DNA from 3 places in the Cupriavidus sp. FW306-1B-F12B genome. Region 3 is predicted to be linked to each of the others. Evidence: predicted binding sites of a transcription regulator. Region 3 holds the regulator's gene; each other region holds the start of a gene.
What was found. Region 3 encodes sigma-54, which starts transcription at its own class of promoters, with help from an activator protein. Its sites were predicted from a motif close to TGGCANGNAANCTGCTTT; they were not measured.

Region 1: the regulator sigma-54 is predicted to act here: its motif matches at 3,296-3,313, upstream of AC3WLE_RS00265 (GTP cyclohydrolase II).
Region 2: the regulator sigma-54 is predicted to act here: its motif matches at 2,296-2,313, upstream of AC3WLE_RS02420 (isopenicillin N synthase family dioxygenase).

Annotation. Positions count from the first base shown of each region.
Region 1 covers NZ_JBYSXC010000001.1:55,497-61,665, reverse strand. The annotation lists gene upp (uracil phosphoribosyltransferase) at 1-608, opposite strand, end outside; gene AC3WLE_RS00270 (URC4/urg3 family protein) at 681-2,003, opposite strand; gene AC3WLE_RS00265 (GTP cyclohydrolase II) at 2,000-3,238, opposite strand; gene AC3WLE_RS00260 (acyltransferase family protein) at 3,515-4,615, opposite strand; gene AC3WLE_RS00255 (substrate-binding domain-containing protein) at 5,267-6,169, shown strand, end outside.
Region 2 covers NZ_JBYSXC010000001.1:538,553-544,721, forward strand. The annotation lists gene AC3WLE_RS02410 (LysR family transcriptional regulator) at 1-281, shown strand, start outside; gene AC3WLE_RS02415 (superoxide dismutase family protein) at 399-977, shown strand; gene AC3WLE_RS02420 (isopenicillin N synthase family dioxygenase) at 1,082-2,080, opposite strand; gene AC3WLE_RS02425 (ABC transporter substrate-binding protein) at 2,624-3,664, shown strand; gene AC3WLE_RS02430 (phospholipase D family protein) at 3,839-5,416, shown strand; gene AC3WLE_RS02435 (hypothetical protein) at 5,442-5,705, opposite strand; gene AC3WLE_RS02440 (M20/M25/M40 family metallo-hydrolase) at 5,826-6,169, opposite strand, start outside.
Region 3 covers NZ_JBYSXC010000009.1:60,634-66,802, reverse strand. The annotation lists gene AC3WLE_RS16670 (KpsF/GutQ family sugar-phosphate isomerase) at 1-554, shown strand, start outside; gene lptC (LPS export ABC transporter periplasmic protein LptC) at 597-1,226, shown strand; gene lptA (lipopolysaccharide transport periplasmic protein LptA) at 1,294-1,944, shown strand; gene lptB (LPS export ABC transporter ATP-binding protein) at 2,013-2,813, shown strand; gene AC3WLE_RS16650 (RNA polymerase factor sigma-54) at 2,948-4,429, shown strand; gene hpf (ribosome hibernation-promoting factor, HPF/YfiA family) at 4,478-4,828, shown strand; gene ptsN (PTS IIA-like nitrogen regulatory protein PtsN) at 5,285-5,740, shown strand; gene hprK (HPr(Ser) kinase/phosphatase) at 5,822-6,169, shown strand, end outside.

The DNA of each region.
Region 1 (6,169 bases), on a different contig from region 3:
ATGGCCGCGGTGACGATGCCGACCTCAGGGTGCGCCGCGCGCAGCGCGCGCAGCCCCGGGCGCGAGGCGATCAGGCACACGTACTTCATGGTGGTGACGCCGGCCTCTTTCAGGCGGTTCAGCGCGGCGATGGCCGAGTTGCCGGTGGCCAGCATCGGGTCCACCACGATCACCATGCGCTCCTGGATGTCTTCCGGCATCTTGAAGTAGTACTCGATCGGCTCCAGCGTCTCGGGGTCGCGGTACAGGCCGATATGCCCGACGCGCGCCGCCGGCAGCAGCTCCAGCATGCCGTCGATAAAGCCGTTGCCGGCGCGCAGGATCGACACCAGGCACAGCTTCTTGCCCGACAGCACCCGCGACTGCATCGGCGCGATCGGCGTGCGGATGGCGACCGTCTCCATGGCCAGGTCGCGCGTGGCTTCGTAGGTCAGCAACTGGCTGATTTCACGCACCAGCCGGCGGAAGTTGTCGGTGGTGGTGTCCTCGCTGCGCACCAGGGTGACCTTGTGCTGCACCAGCGGGTGGTCGACGACCAGCACGCCGGCCAGGCCGGCAGCATCGGCATCGAATGTATCAACAGCGGGAACAGCGGACATGTCGTTCATGGTGACGCTCCTGATGCCAGGTTTCACATGCAATGCCTGCCGGCAACGTCGGCCGCCTGGCGGCCGACTTGCTCAGAACACGGTGCCGTCGCTGATGATGGCGAACGGCGGCGCGCCACCCGGGCGCCGCTTGGCGGCAATGCGGCGCCCCGCCGCCCAGGTGCCGCCTTCGAGCACGCGCGCCAGCGGGAAATTTTCTTCCTGCAAGCCAAGCGCCTGGCGCACGCCGTCGGCCACCAGGTCCAGGCCGGTCACGGTCAGCGCGCGCCATTCGACGATCACGGGCTCATCCACCGCATGCGGCACGGCGGCAAAGCCGGGGTCGCGCGGCACCATCAGCTCGAAGTCGTAGAGCAGGCCGCCGTTGCGGTATTCGGGCAGGCCCGTCAGCGCGTCCAGCCCGGTCACGGTCAGGCCGGCGTCCTCCAGCGGCTCCAGCAGCGAATAGGTCAGCCATTGCGTGAGCTTGTGGAACGGCACCAGCCCGCCCGGCGCGGCCGGATGCCGCCAGCAGTCGCCCAGCGACACGCCTTCGACAATGATCCGCCCCGGCCATACCGGCCCCAGGCCGACCAGCAGCGTGCGCAGCAGGAAGCGGGCGTCGAGCTGCCCGTTGACCGCATGCGCCTTCAGGTAGTCGTACAGGTTGCCCAGCCGCGCCGGCCGGCCGAACAGCGCCGGGGTCGCCTCCATCACCTCGCCCAGGCGGCGCAGCAGGCCGGCGCGGCCTTCCAGCCCCACCAGCGGGTTGTGCTGCGCGACCTGGAAGGCGTGGGCGATGCTGTCGGCATCGATGCGCTGCAGCCGCTCGGCGTCCGCGCGCAGCGGATCGCCCGGCGCGGCCGAGAAGCCGCCGCGCGCGAACAGGTCGAAACTGGCCACGCCCAGCCCTTCCGAGCGCGTCAGCACCAGGTCGCTGGCCGGATCGCGGTAACGCCAGTCAGGGCCGGCACCGGCATCGAGCAACACGCTTGGAATCACCAGGTCGATGCCGATGCGGGCGCGCTCCTCGCGGTGCTCGGGCCCGCTCAGCGCGGCACGCTCGCACAGCACCTGCCAGCGGTCCGCGCGCTGGTCGACGCCGGCGCTTTCAAAATGGCGCCAGCGGCTGTGGTACGGCACCTGCAGGTCCGGATAGCGCTGGCGGATGGTGCTGGCGACATAGTCGGCAATGGCATGCACGCGGTCCGGATGCCAGGTGAAAAGTTCGGACGCGCCGCTGGCCACGTGCTCGGTGACCGCCGCGCAATGCGTGCGCACCGCCTCGGCACACAGCAGCGCCGAAGCGGGATGCCCTTCCGGCACCGGGCTCAGCCAGCCGGCACCCGGCCGCATCTCGTTACCTGTGCCCTGGCGGTCCATGCCGGGCTTGCCATCCTCGGGAAACATCGTCATTCGTTCAACCCCCTGCCCTTTGCCAGGGCCAGTTCGTTCGCATCCGGCGGCGTGTAGTGCGTAAAGTAGCCCGCGGCCACCTTGGCATCGATCTCGACACGGGCGTCGGCGGGAATCAGGGTCTCGGGGATGGCCACCTGCTCGACCACCTCGATGCCCTGCGCCACCAGCGCGCCATGCTTCATGTTGCTCATCGACGCCCAGCGGTCGATGCGGCGGATGCCCAACCAGTGGAACACATCCGGCATCAGCTCCTGGAAACGCATGTCCTGCACGCCTGCCACGCATTCGGTGCGGGCAAAGTAAGTCTCGGCACGGTCGCCGCCCACCTGCCGCTTGCGTGCGTTGTAGACCAGGAACTTGGTCACCTCGCCCAGCGCGCGGCCCTCCTTGCGGTTGTAGACCACCAGCCCGACACCGCCCTGCTGCGCCATCTCGATGCACACCTCGATGCCATGTGCCAGATACGGCCGGCAGGTACAGATGTCTGACCCGAACACATCCGATCCGTTGCATTCATCGTGCACGCGGCAGGCCACGCGGGTTTCGGGCTTGCCCAGCTGGCTCACGTCGCCGAAGAAATACAGCGTCATGCCGCCGATGGGCGGCAGGAACACCTTCAGGTCCGGCCGCGTCACCAGTTCCGGGAACATGCCGCCGGTCTGCTCGAACAGGCTGCGGCGCAGCACGCTTTCCTTGATGCCGAAACGGGCCGCCAGCCCGGGCAGGTACCAGACCGGATCGACCGCAGCCTTGGTCACGCGCACATCGCCGTTGGCATGGAGGATGTCGCCGTCGGGCTTGAGCCGGCCGGCCGCGATGGCCGACATCAGCTCCGGCATGTTGATATGCGCGCGGGTGACGGCGATGGTCGGGCGGATATCCACGCCGGCCGCGATGCGGTCGGCAAACACAGTGGAAACCAGGTGGCCCCAGGGATCCAGCGAGACAATTTTCTCCGGGTCGCCCCACTGCGGATGCGGGCCGATGGCCTCCGCCGGCGCGGTATCGGTCAGGTCGGTGCGATGGTCGCGCTGCAATGCGCCCGCGGCAACCGCCAGGGCCCGGTAGATCGCGTAGGCACCTGCGTGAGTACCGATCACATTGCGCTGCGCCGGATTCGCCAGGCTGGCAATGACCGGCCCGCGCTCGGCCGCCGTGGGGGCGCCCCAGTGGATAGGCTCGGCCGGCTTGTCGCGGCGTGCGTGCGAGGTCAGGACGATATGGTCGGACATGGCACCCTCGGTTCCCGATGGAATCCTGACCAAATGGTCAGGTTTACGATTCCATACTAGGCAACCTTTGTGCCATCGCCCAATGCCGTTTACGCGAGTGTTGCTCCGATGTGTGTGGCGCCGAACGCAAGTTCGGGCGGGCGGCATGCACGCATGGCGTGCAGGCGGCGTGGCATAACGGGTGCACAAGCACCAACAAGAAGCGCGCACGGCCATGCTGGCACGGCGCCGTCCGGGAGAAGCCGTACCACCGCTGCACGACCGTGCCTGCAAACGTTACACGCGTTGCCGGCTGGCGCGGTCGCGGCCGTTGCCCAGCAGCGCACGCAGCGCCGCCAACGGCCGGGCGCTTTCGATGTAGCGATAGAACAACGCGCCGGCCACATTGCTGAGCGCCCATGCTGCAACCATGCCGAGCGCGTTCAGCACCGGCCGGCCTGGCGCCAGGTTCGACACCAGCGCGTTGACCAGCAGGCAGACCGGAAAGTGAACCAGGAACACCGAATAGGAAATGCGCCCGAAGAAGCCGACCACGCGCGCCCGCGGCCAGCGCTCCAGCCAGCCGCCGCGGCGCGCCACCGCCAGCAGCAGCGCAGTGGCCAGCGCCACCGCGATGCGCAGCCGGAAATCGAAGGCCAGCGCCGCCAACGCCACCGCGCCGAGGACCAGCAGCGGCAACACCGGGCGACCGGGGTTGGACGCCCAGTAGGCCAGCGCCCCCATGCCATAGGCGCCGAAGAAGTACAGCGCCCAGATATCCCACGCGGCATCGCGGTTGAACCAGAACAGCGACGCCACTGCCACCAGCGCCACGATGCCAATGCTGACCCCGGCACCCGCCGGCGCTTTCCCGCACGCCGCGGCGCGCGCGGCCCACAGCGCGCCCAGCAGCAGCGCAAACAGCTGCAGGTCGATGGCCACGTACCAGACCCCGGCCGAGAGCGCGTCGACATCGAGCACGTTATGCAGCAACGTCACGTGCGCCAGGAACTGCAGCAGGCCGGGCGGCGCGGGGATCGAATCATGCACCATCCATTGGCGCGCCAGGGCGGCACCGGCGATGCTGAGCAGCAGCGCCGCGGCAAAGGGCACCACCAGCTTCTGGTAGCGCCGCCACAGCACCAGCAGCGGATGCTGGCTGATCTCCAGCCGGCCATGCGGCGCCAGGCTGCGCGCGGCGAGGAAACCGCTGACCACCAGGAAGACCTGCACGGCGATGCGGGCGTAGTCGTACAGCCAGTCCACCAGCCCCGGGGCCAGCCGATACGCGGTATCGGACATCGGGCCATAGAAGGCCAGGTGATGGAGCACGATCAACTGGGAGCTGATTGCTTTCAGGGCGTCAATGCACGGCAGGCGCGACGGACGGGGGCTCATTGTTATAGGAATGTTGCGATTGCACGGAGGGGGCAATTCTACCTGCTTGCACCGACTTCAATATGGCGCGTACGCCACTACATGGAGATTCGTTACACACTGCCCCGGCATGTTGCGAGTTTGCCGTCGCGGCCCAATACACCTGCAGGATAGATACGGGGGACGTCAGGCTTGAACCACCCATTGAAGGGGCGTTTCGTTGTGCGCCAGTAGGCTAAGCTAGATCCAGGATTGCCACTTTGGGGCCGCTTATGCAGCGCCGCACGCACTTCCCCCGCACCGGTCACGCCTTCCGTTGCGGCTTGGCTGAGTGCTCCCTCATCGCCCTTCTGGCCGCGGCCCTGGCGGGCTGCGAGGGAGTCCCCCGGGATACCGCGGCGACCCCGCCACCGCCGCGTCAGCCGATTGCGCCCAGCGACGACGTGTACCCCGCCCCGACCACGGTACGCGACACGCGACCTGCGGTGCGCACTCCGTAGGCGGCGTTTTTCCTACGCGGCCGGCATCCGGCCCTTGCACCCGGATGTCATCCCCCTGTCATCCACCCCAAACAAAATGCCATCCAGACAGGGTGCAGGCACCCGTCCGCCAGCCGCCTTCTGCGGCAGTGCAGCGACGGAATGTCTTGACGCCCCGTTTTTTCCACCTTCAATGAAAACGTTTTCATCCGGAGCTGCAAGCGTGAATCGCAAAGATCCAGCGGGGGGCAGGCCCGACACGACAGGTGGCGCCACCCTGATCGACGTGGCGCAAGCCGCGCGGGTGTCGCTCGCCACCGCATCGCGCGTGTTCAGCAGCCCGCACCTGGTCCGCGACAGCACGGCGCAGCGCGTGCGCGAGGCGGCGCGCCGGCTCAGCTTTCGCCCCAACCTGCTGGGCAGCAAGCTGCGCGCCCAGCAGACCCGCATGATCGGCGTGATGCTGCCAACGCTGGAAAACGCGGTGTTCGCCGAATGCTGGCACGGCATCGAGGAAGCGGCGCTGGCGGGCGGCTATTCGCTGATGCTGGTCACCAGCGGCTACGATCCGGCGCGCGAATGCGAGCGTGTGGAGTACCTGCTGCGCCATCGCGTGGACGGCATGGTGCTGACCGTGGCCGACGCGGCGCACAGCACGGTGCTGGATCAACTCGACGGCGAGGGCGTGCCCTACGTGCTGGCGTACAACCAGGCCGGACCGCGCAGCCGGCGTCATTCGGTATCGGTGGACAACCGGCGCAGCGCCTGCGCCGGCGTGGAGGCCCTGATCGCCGCCGGGCACCGCCGCATCGCCGTGGTATCGGGCGCCTTCGTCGCCTCGGACCGCGCGCGCCAGCGCTTTGCCGGCTATCAGGACGCCATGCGCGCGCACGGGCTAAGGCCCGCCACGCCAGTCTGCCTGCCATCGCACACCGCCAGCAATGCCGAACAGATCCGCGCGCTGGTCCGGGCAAACGATGCGCCCACCGCCTTTTTCTGCACCAATGACCTGCTGGCCATCGGCGTGATCTCCGACCTCAGGCGCCTCGGCCTGAGCGTGCCGCGCGACATCTCCGTGCTGGGCTATGACGGTATC
Region 2 (6,169 bases), on a different contig from region 3:
CCATCTCCACCAACGATGCCGATGTCTACATGGGCTGCGCGCTGGAAGGCCACGGCGTGGCACGGGTCTCGCGCGCCATGGCCGAGCCCTATGTGGCCAGCGGCCGGCTGGTGGAGGTCATGACCGACTGGCAGACCGAAGAACTGCCGATCTCGGCGATGTATCCGCAGAACCGGCACCTGTCGGCCAAGGTGCGGGTGTTCGTCAACTGGGCGGCGGACCTGTTCTCGCGCCACCCGCACTTTGGTGCGGCACAGCAGCGGCTGGCGGTCGCGGCCTAATGGCGTGATTGGCTAGTATCCGCAGTTAGTGCGGTATGTAGGACAAAACCGGAAATCGGCCTGGCGCCGGCCAGCCTATACTGTTTCTTCCGAAATCATGACAAGAAGAGGAGTCCGATGAAACAAGTGCTTACCCCCCTGGCGGCCTGCATTGCCGCGACCATTGCACTGGCCGGCTGCGCCGGCTCCGGCAAGACCTCCTCGTCTGCGGCCAGCGCGTCCGCCGCCAGCACCAGCACCGGCAGCAGCGCCAAGGCGACGGCCACGCTCCAGCCCAAGAGCGGCGCCAATACCGCCGGCACCGTGACCTTCCAGCAGCAGCCCGGCGGCGTGATGATGACCGCGGCGATCACCGGCCTGCCGCCCAACTCCGTGCACGGCTTCCACGTCCATGAGAAGGGCGACTGCTCCGCGCCTGATGCGATGAGCGCGGGCGGCCACTTCAACCCGACCGGCAAGCCCCACGGCCAGATGACCATGCCCGACCACCATGCCGGCGACATGAACAACGTCACCGCGGACGCCAGCGGCAACGTTCGCGTCAGCATGCTGCTGCCGGACCTGACCGTTGGCACGGGCGCCAACGGGGTGATCGGCCGCGCGGTGGTGGTACACAAGGACCCGGACGACTACAAGACGCAGCCGACCGGTAATGCGGGCGGGCGGATCGCTTGCGGGGTGGTGGCGGCTTCGTAAGGTAGGAATAGCGAACCAAGAACTCCTGCGAACCCGCCGGGGTTCTCCCTCTCCCGCAAGCGGGAGAGGGGAGCAAACCGTCGGCATGGAAATTCTTCCGCGCCTCAATACCCCTTGAAATTCGCATTCACCCGCTGCCGCAGGTAATCCCCCGCGCTGATCGGCGGATACTTGCCGCCCGGCCCTTCGATCATCGCACCGCGGTTGGCCTGGCAGAAGAACGCCATGCTGTAGCGCGGGCCCATGTAGTCATCCGGCGCGGGATTGCGCACGCGATGGAAGTTCGACGGCAGCCGGTCGTCGCTCCAGCGCATCAGCATGTCGCCGATATTGCAGGTGATGACTTCCTCGTCCGGCTCGATCGGGGTCCATGCCTGCGCCTCCATCTCCTTGCCGGGGCAGACCTGCAGCCCGCCCTGGCCGGGGCGCTGGAACAGCAGCGTCAGGCAATCGAAATCCGTATGCGCACCGGCGCGCCAGAGCTCCAGCTTGTCGCGCAGTTCGGGCGGGATCGCGTAGTAGTGCAGCAGCCGCAGCGTGCTCTGGTAGTCCGGCGCCCGCGGATCGTGCGCCTGCGTGAAGAAGTCGCTGGCAAAGCCGAGCTTGCCGGCGAAGCATGACAGCACCTTCATGCCCACCTCCCAGCATTGCGCCTCGAAGGCAAGCATGGTGGCGCGGAAGCCTTCCAGTTCGTCATCGCCGGGCCACAGCCCGGCCATGTGCGGGCGCGTGATCTGGTAGGACTCCTTCTGGTCCGGGGTGCCGGTCGAGGGGCGCACCTGCGCGCGGCTTTCCCAGCCGGCGTTGTTGGCCTTCTGCAGCGGGTATTGCGCCTTGACGGCGTCAGGCAGCGCGAAGAAGCGCTCGGTCATGGCAAAGGCTTCGCGCACGCTGGCCAGGTCGATGCCGTGGTTGGCGATCTGGAAGAAGCCGACGTCTACCGATGCCTGCCACAGTTCGTCAGCGATTTGCGGCTTGCGCCGCGCGTAGTCAGACAGGTCGATGCGGCGGATCTCGCGCCGGCGGGTTTCCGAACCGAACGCGCCCATGCGCGATTCGCGATGGAGTTCGGCCAGGGCGTAGGCGGTGTCTGGTTGGCTCATGGTGTTCCTTGTGCAAAGCGGATCAGGGATTGGCCCCTCGCCGGCACAGGCAGACCACCCATGGCAACGCACGCCGGGACAACGCGCTCCTGAGGTCGCCTGTGCCAGCCTGCGCGATGGCGCGGGGCACGGACTTCAAGAGCAATTCCCGGCCATCCGGCGCGCGTCTGCGACGCCCCGCGCGGATGGTGAACGCTTCTACTCTTGCCCGAGGTCATGCAGGTTCCGGGCCAGGGGTTTTGCACCGGGATCGCAGCGATTGCGCCGGGGCTTGCGCCGTGATGGCGCATTCGGGGCAACGGCTTGGTGCATGGCGCCGCGCAGCGCCCGGCACGGATCCTGCTGAAACCGCAGCGGAGTAGAAGCGTTCAGCGGCACGCCGCCCGGAAATTGCTCCCGATGATGTGCACGGTCCCCGCGCATGCCCTGGCCGCATGCCGGCGCGGCATGGTGCCGGCGTCCCGGGAGGCCACGCTCGCCTTCCGCACTCGCGCCACCCGCCCGCGCACGCATCGTCCAGTGACATTCGTTCCGGAGAAAGACATGCGTCGCCGTTCCTTCCTGCGCGCCACTGGCGCCACCGCCCTGCTTGCCGCCGCCCCGTTCGCGGTGCCCCATGTCCGCGCGGCGGGCTCGCTGCAGAAGTTCAAGTTCAATCTCGGCTGGAAGGTGGAAGCCTCGGGCGCGGGGTTCCTGCTGGCGCACCAGCGCGGCTACTACAAGGACGCCGGGCTGGACGTCACCATCGATACCGGCAACGGCTCGGCTTCGGCCATCAGCCTGGTCGCGGGCGGCGCCTATGACTGCGCCTCGGCCGACCTGGCGGCGATGATCGAATTCAACACCACCAATCCGTCCGCCGCGCTCAAGGCGGTAGCCATCCAGTACGACCTCAATCCGAACGCGATCCTGGTGCGCAAGGGCAGCGGCATCGTCAGGCCAGCGGACCTGGCCGGCAAGTCCATCCTGGGCCAGCCGTTCAATGCCTCGCGCAAGCTGTTCCCGGTCTTCGCCAGGGCGCAGGGCTTCGACCCCGGCGGCGTGAAGTGGGAGAGCGTCACGCCCGATATCGGTGACACGCGCTTCGTCAAGGGCGACTTCGATGCCGCCGCCTACTTCTTCTTCACCGGCCTGGTGAACCTGAAGGCGCGCGGCATGGGGCCAGAGAAGATCACCGTGTTCCGCTTCTCGGACTACGGCATGAAGTCCTACGGCAACGGGCTGGTAGCCAACCGCAAGAGCATGACATCCGATCCGGAGGTGATGAAGGCCTTCGTCAAGGCCTCGACCCGCGGCTGGCTCGACGCCATTGCCGATCCCGCCGCGGGCGGTGCCGCGGTCAAGGCGCGCGAGCCGCTGGCCGACCAGGCGCTGGAGACTGAGCGCCTGCGCCTGATTGTCGACGGCACCATGAAGACGCCCGACACCCGGCGCGACGGCTGGGGCGCGGCCACGCCGGCACGGCTGCAGGCAACGCTGGATGAAACCGTCGGCGCCTTCGGCATCAAGGCGCCGCTGACGGTGGCGGACATCTGGACTGACCAGTTCCTGCCCGCGCCATCAGACCGCCGCCTCAAGGCGTAAGGAGAGCACGCCCGTCTGTATATCGTCCCTGGCCTGGGCGATGCGCCGGAGCCCCGTGGCGCGCCAACACTTCCCGCTCCCGGTGCGTAATTAAGCCCGCGGCCCGCGCGGCATGGCAACATGGCGGCATTGCCGTAACGATCGGCCCCCGCGAGGGGTCCGACAGGACCCGCCATGCCATCGCCGACAGACGCCGCGTTCGCCCCCCACCGCCGCCTGCGCGCCAATTCGCTGCTGCTGTGCTGCGCCGCCCTGCTCGGCGGCTGCGCCTTGCCGCCGCTGGATCACCGCACCGAATCCTTTGCGCTGACGCCCGCCGAATCCCAGGCCACGCCGCTGGGCCAGGCGGTGGCCGGCGAAGTGGCGGGCCATCCGGGCCTGAGCGGCATCCATCCGCTCGACAATGCCTACGCCGCCTTTGCCGCGCGCGTGCATCTGGCGCGCACCGCGCAGCGCACGCTCGACGTCCAGTACTACATCTGGCGCGACGACCTGACCGGCACCCTGCTGCTGGAAACGTTGCATGAAGCCGCCGACCGCGGCGTGCGCGTGCGCCTGCTGCTTGACGACAACGGCATCGCCGGCATGGACGAATGGCTGGCGGCCATGGACGCGCATCCGCAGGTCGAGGTGCGGCTCTTCAACCCGTTCGTGATCCGCCACCCCAAGGCGCTCAATTTCCTGACTGATTTCCGGCGCCTGAACCGGCGCATGCACAACAAGTCCTTCACCGCCGACGGCGTCGCCACCATCATCGGCGGGCGCAATGTCGGCGACGAATACTTCGGCGCCACCGATGGCGTGCTGTTTGCCGACCTCGACGTGATCGCCATCGGGCCCGCGGCCGGCGACGTGGCGCACGATTTCGACCGCTACTGGTCGAGTGCGTCGGCCTATCCGGTGGACCGGCTGGTGCCGCCGGTCAGTGTCGAACGGCTGCAGGCGCTGGCCAGCAAGGCCCGTGCAGTCGAGCAGACCCCCGCTGCCGCAGCCTACCTGGCCGCGGTGCGCGACCTGCCTGACGTGCAGCGGATGCTGGACGGCACGCTGCGGTTCCAGTGGGCGAAAACGCGCATGGTCAGCGACAACCCGGCCAAGGCGCTCGGCGAGGCATCGCGCAACACCCTGGTGGCGCACCAGCTGCGTGAAATCCTGGGCGACCCGCAGCGCGAGCTTGACCTGGTCTCGCCCTACTTTGTGCCATCGACGGGCGGCACGTCCTATTTCGCCGACATGGCCAGGCGCGGCGTGGCGGTGCGCGTGCTGACCAATGCGCTGGAAGCCACCGACGTGGCCGCCGTGCATTCGGGCTATGCCAAGCGGCGCAAGGCGCTGCTGGAAGCCGGCGTGGACCTGTATGAGCTGCGCCGCTCGGCCGCGCCCGGCAAGAAGGAAGAGCGCGCCGGCCCCTTTGGCAGCTCGGGCTCCAGCCTGCATGCCAAGACCTTTGCCGTCGACGGCACCCGGGTCTTCGTGGGCTCGTTCAATTTCGACCCGCGCTCGGCCACGATCAACACCGAACTGGGCTTCGTCATCGACAGCCCGGATCTGGCTGGCCGGATCGAATCCACCTTCGCCAGCGTGGTGCCGCGCGCGGCCTACCAGGTCAAGCTCGATGAAACCGGCAAGCTGTACTGGCTGGAACGGCGCGACGACGAAGTCATCCGCCACGACACCGAGCCGAACACCAGCTGGTGGCGCCGGCTTGGCATCTGGTTCCTGTCGATCCTGCCGATCGAGTCGATGCTGTAGAACGGGTTCCCGGGAGCACGGCCCCTCAGATCTGGTCGAGCAGGCTGCGCACCACATCGGCCAGCCGGCCGGCGCGCTGGCGCCCCTTGGTGTCCAGCGCCATGCCGCTGCCGCCGGCCAGCGCCTTCAGGCCAAACAAGGCATCGCCCACGTCGCGCCAGGCCGGGTAATCGGCGTGGATTTTTTCCAGCGCGGCGGCGCCCGCGGCCACCTGCGCGGGTGCGGGGGTGCGGCCGGCGGCCAGGTCTTCCAGTGCCGTGGCCGCGTCCAGCAAGCCTTTGCGGTTCATCTCTGTCTCCCCCTGCAAGGTCTCTTTTGTCATGGCCGCCGCATGCGGGCAGCCATGACACTGTAGCAGCTTGCCGGGAGGGGCAACCAGGCGCCGGCAACGCAGGCCTGGCGCGCCGGCTCAGTTGCGCCCGATATCCTGCAGGATGCGGGTCATCAGGTACAGGCGCGGCACGATCGAGTCCAGTTCGATGTACTCGTCGCGGGCGTGATAGCCGAAGCCGGCCAGCCCGAAGCTTTCCACCACCGCGGGCTTGCCCGAGCGCGCGGCATAGCTGGCGTCAGTGGCGCCGCCAGTGCCTTCGGCCAGGGCCAGCGTGCGGCCGTCCAGCTCGGCGTAGATCTCCTGCGCGCGCTTGGCCAGCGCGCGGCCGCGCGCGTCGGCCACGAACGGCGGGCGGCCCTCTTCCATCGTCACCGTGGTCTGCGTCTCCGGCACCAGCTGGCTGGACTTGACCTTGTCCT
Region 3 (6,169 bases):
ACGCGGCGGTCGAGAAAGAAGCCTGCCCGCTGAACCTGGCGCCGACGGCCAGCACCACCGCGGCGCTGGCGCTGGGCGATGCGCTGGCGGTGGCGGTTCTCGATGCGCGCGGCTTTGGCGAGGAAGACTTCGCCCGCTCGCACCCCGGCGGCGCGCTCGGGCGCAAGCTGCTGACCCATGTGCGCGACGTGATGCGCACCGGCAACGCCGTGCCCGAGGTGCGTGAAAACACCCCGCTGGCCCAGGCGCTGATGGAAATCACCCGCAAGGGCATGGCCATGACCGCCGTGGTGGACCCGGACGGACGCGCCATCGGCGTCTTCACCGACGGCGACCTGCGCCGCCTGCTGGAAACCCCGCGCGACTGGAAGACCGTGCCCATCGGCGACGTCATGCACCGCAACCCGCACGTGGTCAACGAGAACCAGCTCGCCGTCGAAGCGGTGCAGGTGATGGAGGCCAACCGCATCAACCAGCTGCTGGTGGTGGATGACGACGGCCGCCTGACCGGCGCGCTGCATATCCACGACCTGACCCGCGCCAAGGTCATCTGAGCGGGCGCGGCCCGGCACAACCGGCACAACGCCAAGGACACCATGCAGGCACTCCTCGCCTCCCTCAGCGGCATCTTCATGCGGCTGCTGCCGCTGCTGCTGATGGCCTTCGTGGCGGGCAGCACGTTCTGGCTGGTCCAGATCAACTCCCCCAAGGAAGACCCGGCCGCGCAAAGCGCCAAGAAGCATGAGCCCGATTACTTCATGGACCGCTTCTCGGCCACTGAGCTGGCGCCGGACGGCAGCACCAAGATCCGCTTCACCGGCGAGCGCATGATCCATTTCGAAGATGACCAGACCTACGAGGTGACCCGGCCCGCCATGCGCGCGTACGAGCCGGACCGCCCGCCGGTCACCGCCCGCGCCGATATGGGCCGCATGAACGCCGAGGGCTCGGTGATCGACCTGTACGGCAACGGCTTCGTCATGCGCCAGCAGGGCGTGGACGTGTCCAAGGACCCGCAGCTGACCGCCGCATCCAGTTATTTCCAGCTGCTGGTCAATGACGACATCGTCAAGACCGACAAGCCGGTCAAGCTGACGCGCGGGCCGTCGGTGATGACCGCCAACGGCCTGATCTTCAACAACGTCACGCGCGAAGTACAATTGCTCGGCAATGTACGCGGCACCATCATCACCGGGCCGACCCCGGGCCGCGCGCCGGGGTCCTGAGCCCCGGCCCGGGGGCCGCACCAACCCGCACCAACGTACCCAGACGCCCTCAAGCAACCCTGCCAACATGACTGCTTCCCTGACGACATCGTCCCGTCGACGCACCGCCCCGGCCCTGCTCGCCCTGGCCATGGCCTTCGGCCTGCTGGCCCAGCCCGCCCTGGCCGAGCGCGCGGACCGCGACAAGCCGATGGTGCTGGAGGCGGACAACGCCAGCTACGACGACGTCAAGCAGATCTATACGCTGACCGGCAACGTGGTGCTGACCAAGGGCACCATGATCCTGAAGTCCGACGCCGCCGAACTGCGCACCGATCCCGAGGGCTACCAGTTCGCGGTGGCCACCGCCAAGCCGGGCAAGCAGGCCTACATCCGGCAGAAGCGCGAAGGCGTCGACGAATACATCGACGGCTGGGGCGACCGCATCGAGTACGACGGCAAGCAGGAGTACTCCAAGCTGATCGGCAATGCCCGCATGGCGCGCCTGCAGGGCGCCAAGCAGGTCGACGAGATCCGCGGCGCGGTGCTGACCTACGACAGCCGCAAGGAGTTCTACACGGCTGCCGGCGGCGGCAGCGGCGACGCCGCGGCCGCCAATCCGTCCGGCCGCGTACGCGCGGTGCTGTCGCCGCGCCAGGACCAGAAGGCCGGCGCCACGGGCAGCAGCGGCTCGCCGCTGGACCTGAAGCCAGCGCCCGCGCCTGCCAACAAACCCTGACGCCTGGCGCCGGCTGCGTGCATCGCATGCGGCCGGCGCCGGAAACGCCTGAACGCCAGACTGTGCCAATGACCGATACCGCAACCATCGCCGACAAGCCTTCCGTCGAAGCCTCCACCGTCCTTGCCGGCGGCAGCACCCTGGTCGTGCGCCACCTGAAGAAGCGCTATGGCTCGCGCACGGTGGTCAAGGACGTCTCGCTCGACGTGAAGAGCGGCGAGGTGGTCGGCCTGCTCGGGCCCAACGGCGCGGGCAAGACCACGTCGTTCTACATGATCGTGGGCCTGGTGGCGCTGGACGAAGGCGATATCGTGCTCGACGGCGACCACATCAGCGGCCTGCCGATCCACGAGCGCGCGCGCATGGGGCTGTCGTACCTGCCGCAGGAAGCCTCGGTATTCCGCAAGCTCAACGTCGAAGAGAACATCCGCGCGGTGCTGGAGCTGCAGCTGGACAAGGGCAAGCCGCTGGCCAAGGCCGAGATCGAGCGCCGCCTCGATTCGCTGCTCGACGACCTGCAGATCGCGCACCTGCGCAACAACCCGGCGCTGTCGCTGTCGGGCGGCGAGCGCCGCCGCGTGGAAATCGCGCGCGCGCTGGCGTCGTCGCCGCGCTTCATCCTGCTGGACGAACCCTTCGCCGGCGTGGACCCGATCGCCGTGGGCGAGATCCAGCGCATCGTCAGCTTCCTCAAGGCGCGCAATATCGGCGTGCTGATCACCGACCACAACGTGCGCGAGACGCTCGGCATCTGCGACCACGCCTACATCATCAGCGAAGGCACGGTGCTGGCCGCGGGCCAGCCCGAGGAAATCATCGCCAATGACGCAGTGCGGCGCGTCTACCTGGGCGAGAACTTCCGCATGTGATGCAGCGGCCTGCCATGGAGCGGCAGGCCTATTCGCGGGCGCACGTGGGCCTGCCACAGCCAGCAGCGATCAGACCGCATAAGCGATAGCAATTTCCGTTCCAACAACGGAAAGATGCGCATAGAATAGGTCGCATGAAACCGTCGCTACAGCTCCGCCTTTCCCAGCATCTGGCCCTGACCCCGCAACTGCAGCAGTCGATCCGGCTGCTGCAGCTTTCCACGCTGGAACTGCAGCAAGAGGTCGAACAGGCGCTGACGGAAAACCCTCTGCTCGAACGTGAGAACGACTGGATCGAAAGCCCGCTGCGCGTTGCGGCCGACGGCTCGGTCAACCTGCAGAGCGCACCGGCGCCCGCGCCGGCAGAGCCGCAGGGCAATGGCGAGGCCCGCGCCGATGGCGCGGCTGACGACGACAGCTATGGCGACAGCGGCAACGGCGACGACTATGGCAGCGGCGACTGGAGCCTGGACGACTTTGCCCGCCGCCCCCAGGGCGACGAGGATGAAAAAACGCCGATGCAGCTGCGTGAAGCCGAGCCCACGCTGCGCGAGTACCTGATGGAACAGCTCACGCCGCTGAAGATCTCCGCGCGCGACAAGGGCCTGGCCATCTTCCTGATCGAATCACTCGACGATGATGGCTACCTGAGCGCATCGCTTGAGGAAATCTGCACGGAGTTGCCGGAAGAACTCGAGTTCGAGATCGAGGAAGTCCACGCCATCCTCACGCTGCTGCAGAGCTTCGACCCGCCCGGCGTGGGCGCGCGCAACGCCGCCGAGTGCCTGGCCCTGCAGTTGCGGCGCCTGACGCACCCGCAGCGCGAACTGGCCCTGAACATCGTGACCAACCACCTGGAGTTGCTCGCAGTACGCGACTACACGCGGCTGAAGAAGGCGCTGCAGGTCGATGAAGCGGCGCTGAAGTCCGCACACGAACTGATCCGCTCGCTGGCGCCCTACCCCGGCCATGCATACAGCCGCCCGGAGGCGGACTTCGTGGTGCCGGACGTGTTCGTGCGCAAGGGTGGCGGCGGCTGGATCGCGCAGCTCAATCCGGATGTGATGCCGAGGCTGCGCATCAATGACATGTATGCACAAATCCTGCGTGGCGCGAAGGGTGAGTCCGGCACCGCCGGGCTGCAGCAGAAGCTGCAGGAGGCGCGCTGGCTGATCAAGAACATCCAGCAGAGGTTCGACACAATCCTGCGTGTCTCGCAGGCCATTGTCGAGCGTCAAAAGAACTTTTTCAGCCACGGCGAAATCGCCATGCGCCCCTTGGTTTTGCGGGAGATTGCCGATACACTGGGTTTACACGAGTCAACCATCTCCCGGGTGACGACCAATAAATATATGGCAACGCCGATGGGTACTTTCGAACTGAAGTACTTCTTCGGCAGCCACGTGTCCACCGAAACCGGTGGCGCGGCTTCATCAACGGCCATCCGCGCCTTGATCAAGCAACTGATAGGAGCCGAAGACCCGAGGAATCCCCTTTCCGACAGTCGCATTGCCGAACTGCTGGGCGAACAAGGCTTCGTTGTCGCACGCCGCACCGTTGCCAAGTATCGCGAAGCCCTGAAGATCCCCGCAGTCAATCTCCGCAAGTCTTTGTAGCCGAGCCCACCGCCTGCCTGGTGAGGCTCTTTCAGAAGGAGAAGCGCTATGAACTTCAAGATCAGTGGACACCACCTGGACATCACGCCCCCTCTGCGTGAGTACGTGGAAACGAAGCTGGAGCGAATCGTCAGGCATTTCGATCAAGTCATTGGCGTTAGTGTGCTGCTCTCTGTCGACAACCATAAGGAAAAGGACCGGCGTCAGTACGCGGAAATCAATCTACATCTCAAGGGCAAGGACATCTTTGTCGAAGCGCATCACGAAGACCTGTATGCAGCGATCGACGCACTCGTCGACAAGCTGGACCGTCAGGTGATCCGCTACAAGGATCGCGTGCAAGGCCACGACCGCGAAGCGGTCAAGTACCAGATGGCCGCAGCGCAAATGCAGCAATGACCGTGCCCGGCAGCCCCGCAGCGGGCTGCTGAATCAGGATTGAACAGGCAAGCCGCGCCATGAAGCGCGGCTTTTTTGCGCCCTCGCGTTCCCGGTTGCCGCCGGCATGCCGCGCCCGCACTGGCGGCGCGGCCCGGCTGTGGCGCCGGAGCCAATGCTTTTCACCCGAATGAGCAAGGGTGTTCGCAAGCGCTGCGCCAAGGTGTATGCTGCGCCATACAAAGAGAGGGAATCCTGGCCGTGCCCCGCACCGGTGCACCGGCTCCCCGCCGCGGAGGCACGATTGCATCACCATGTATCGTTCTGCACCGGCTTGCCCCGTTGCGCTGCACAATGCGGGAGTAGTCGCTGCTCTATAATGGGCCGGACGCCTCCGGCCAGGCCAACGGCAGGCCGGAGCCAGCCCACTGCCCGGCGGGGCGGTCCGCCCGCTAACTGAAATCCTGCGCATCGCCCATGAATCGTTTGGCCAAATTGCTGCCACCCGGCAACATCACCCTCGACGTCAGCGTCACCAGCAAGAAGCGTGTGTTCGAGCAGGCCGGGCTCCTCTTCGAAAACAACCATGGTGTGGCGCGCGCCATCGTGACGGACAACCTGTTCGCGCGCGAGTCGCTTGGATCCACCGGCCTGGGCGCCGGCGTGGCAATCCCGCACGGCCGCATCAAGGGCCTGAAGCAGCCGCTGGCCGCGTTCATGCGCCTGGCCGAACCAATTCCGTTCGAATCTCCCGATGGCAAGCCGGTATCGCTGCTGATCTTCCTGCTGGTGCCCGAACAGGCTACGCAGCAGCACCTGGAAATCCTGTCCGAAATCGCGCAACTGCTTTCCGACCGCGACATGCGTGAAGGGCTGGCCACGCTGCCCACGCCCGATGCCGTCCATCAGTTGCTGATCGCATGGCATCCCTGATCCCCTGACCCCCCAAGCGGGCCGGCACCAGACCGGGCAGGCGCCGAGGCGCTTCGCAAACCGCCCCACCAGTCATACCGCATGGAACTCACCGGCGTCACCTCCCAGTCCATCTTCGACGACAACGCAGCCGACATCAAACTCTCGTGGGTGGCCGGCCTGGAAGGTGCGGACCGCGCCTTCGACGTGGAGTTCGCCCGCGAAGCCACCTCCGCCGCCGACCTGGTGGGCCACCTGAACCTGATCCACCCCAACCGCATCCAGGTGCTCGGCAAGCCCGAGATCACTTATTACCAGCGGCTCGACGACGAGACCCGCAAGCGCCAGATGGGCGAGCTGATCCTGCTGGAGCCGCCCTTCCTGGTGATCGCCGACGGCATGGAGCCGCCGCCCGACCTGGAACTGCGCTGCACGCGCTCGTCCACGCCG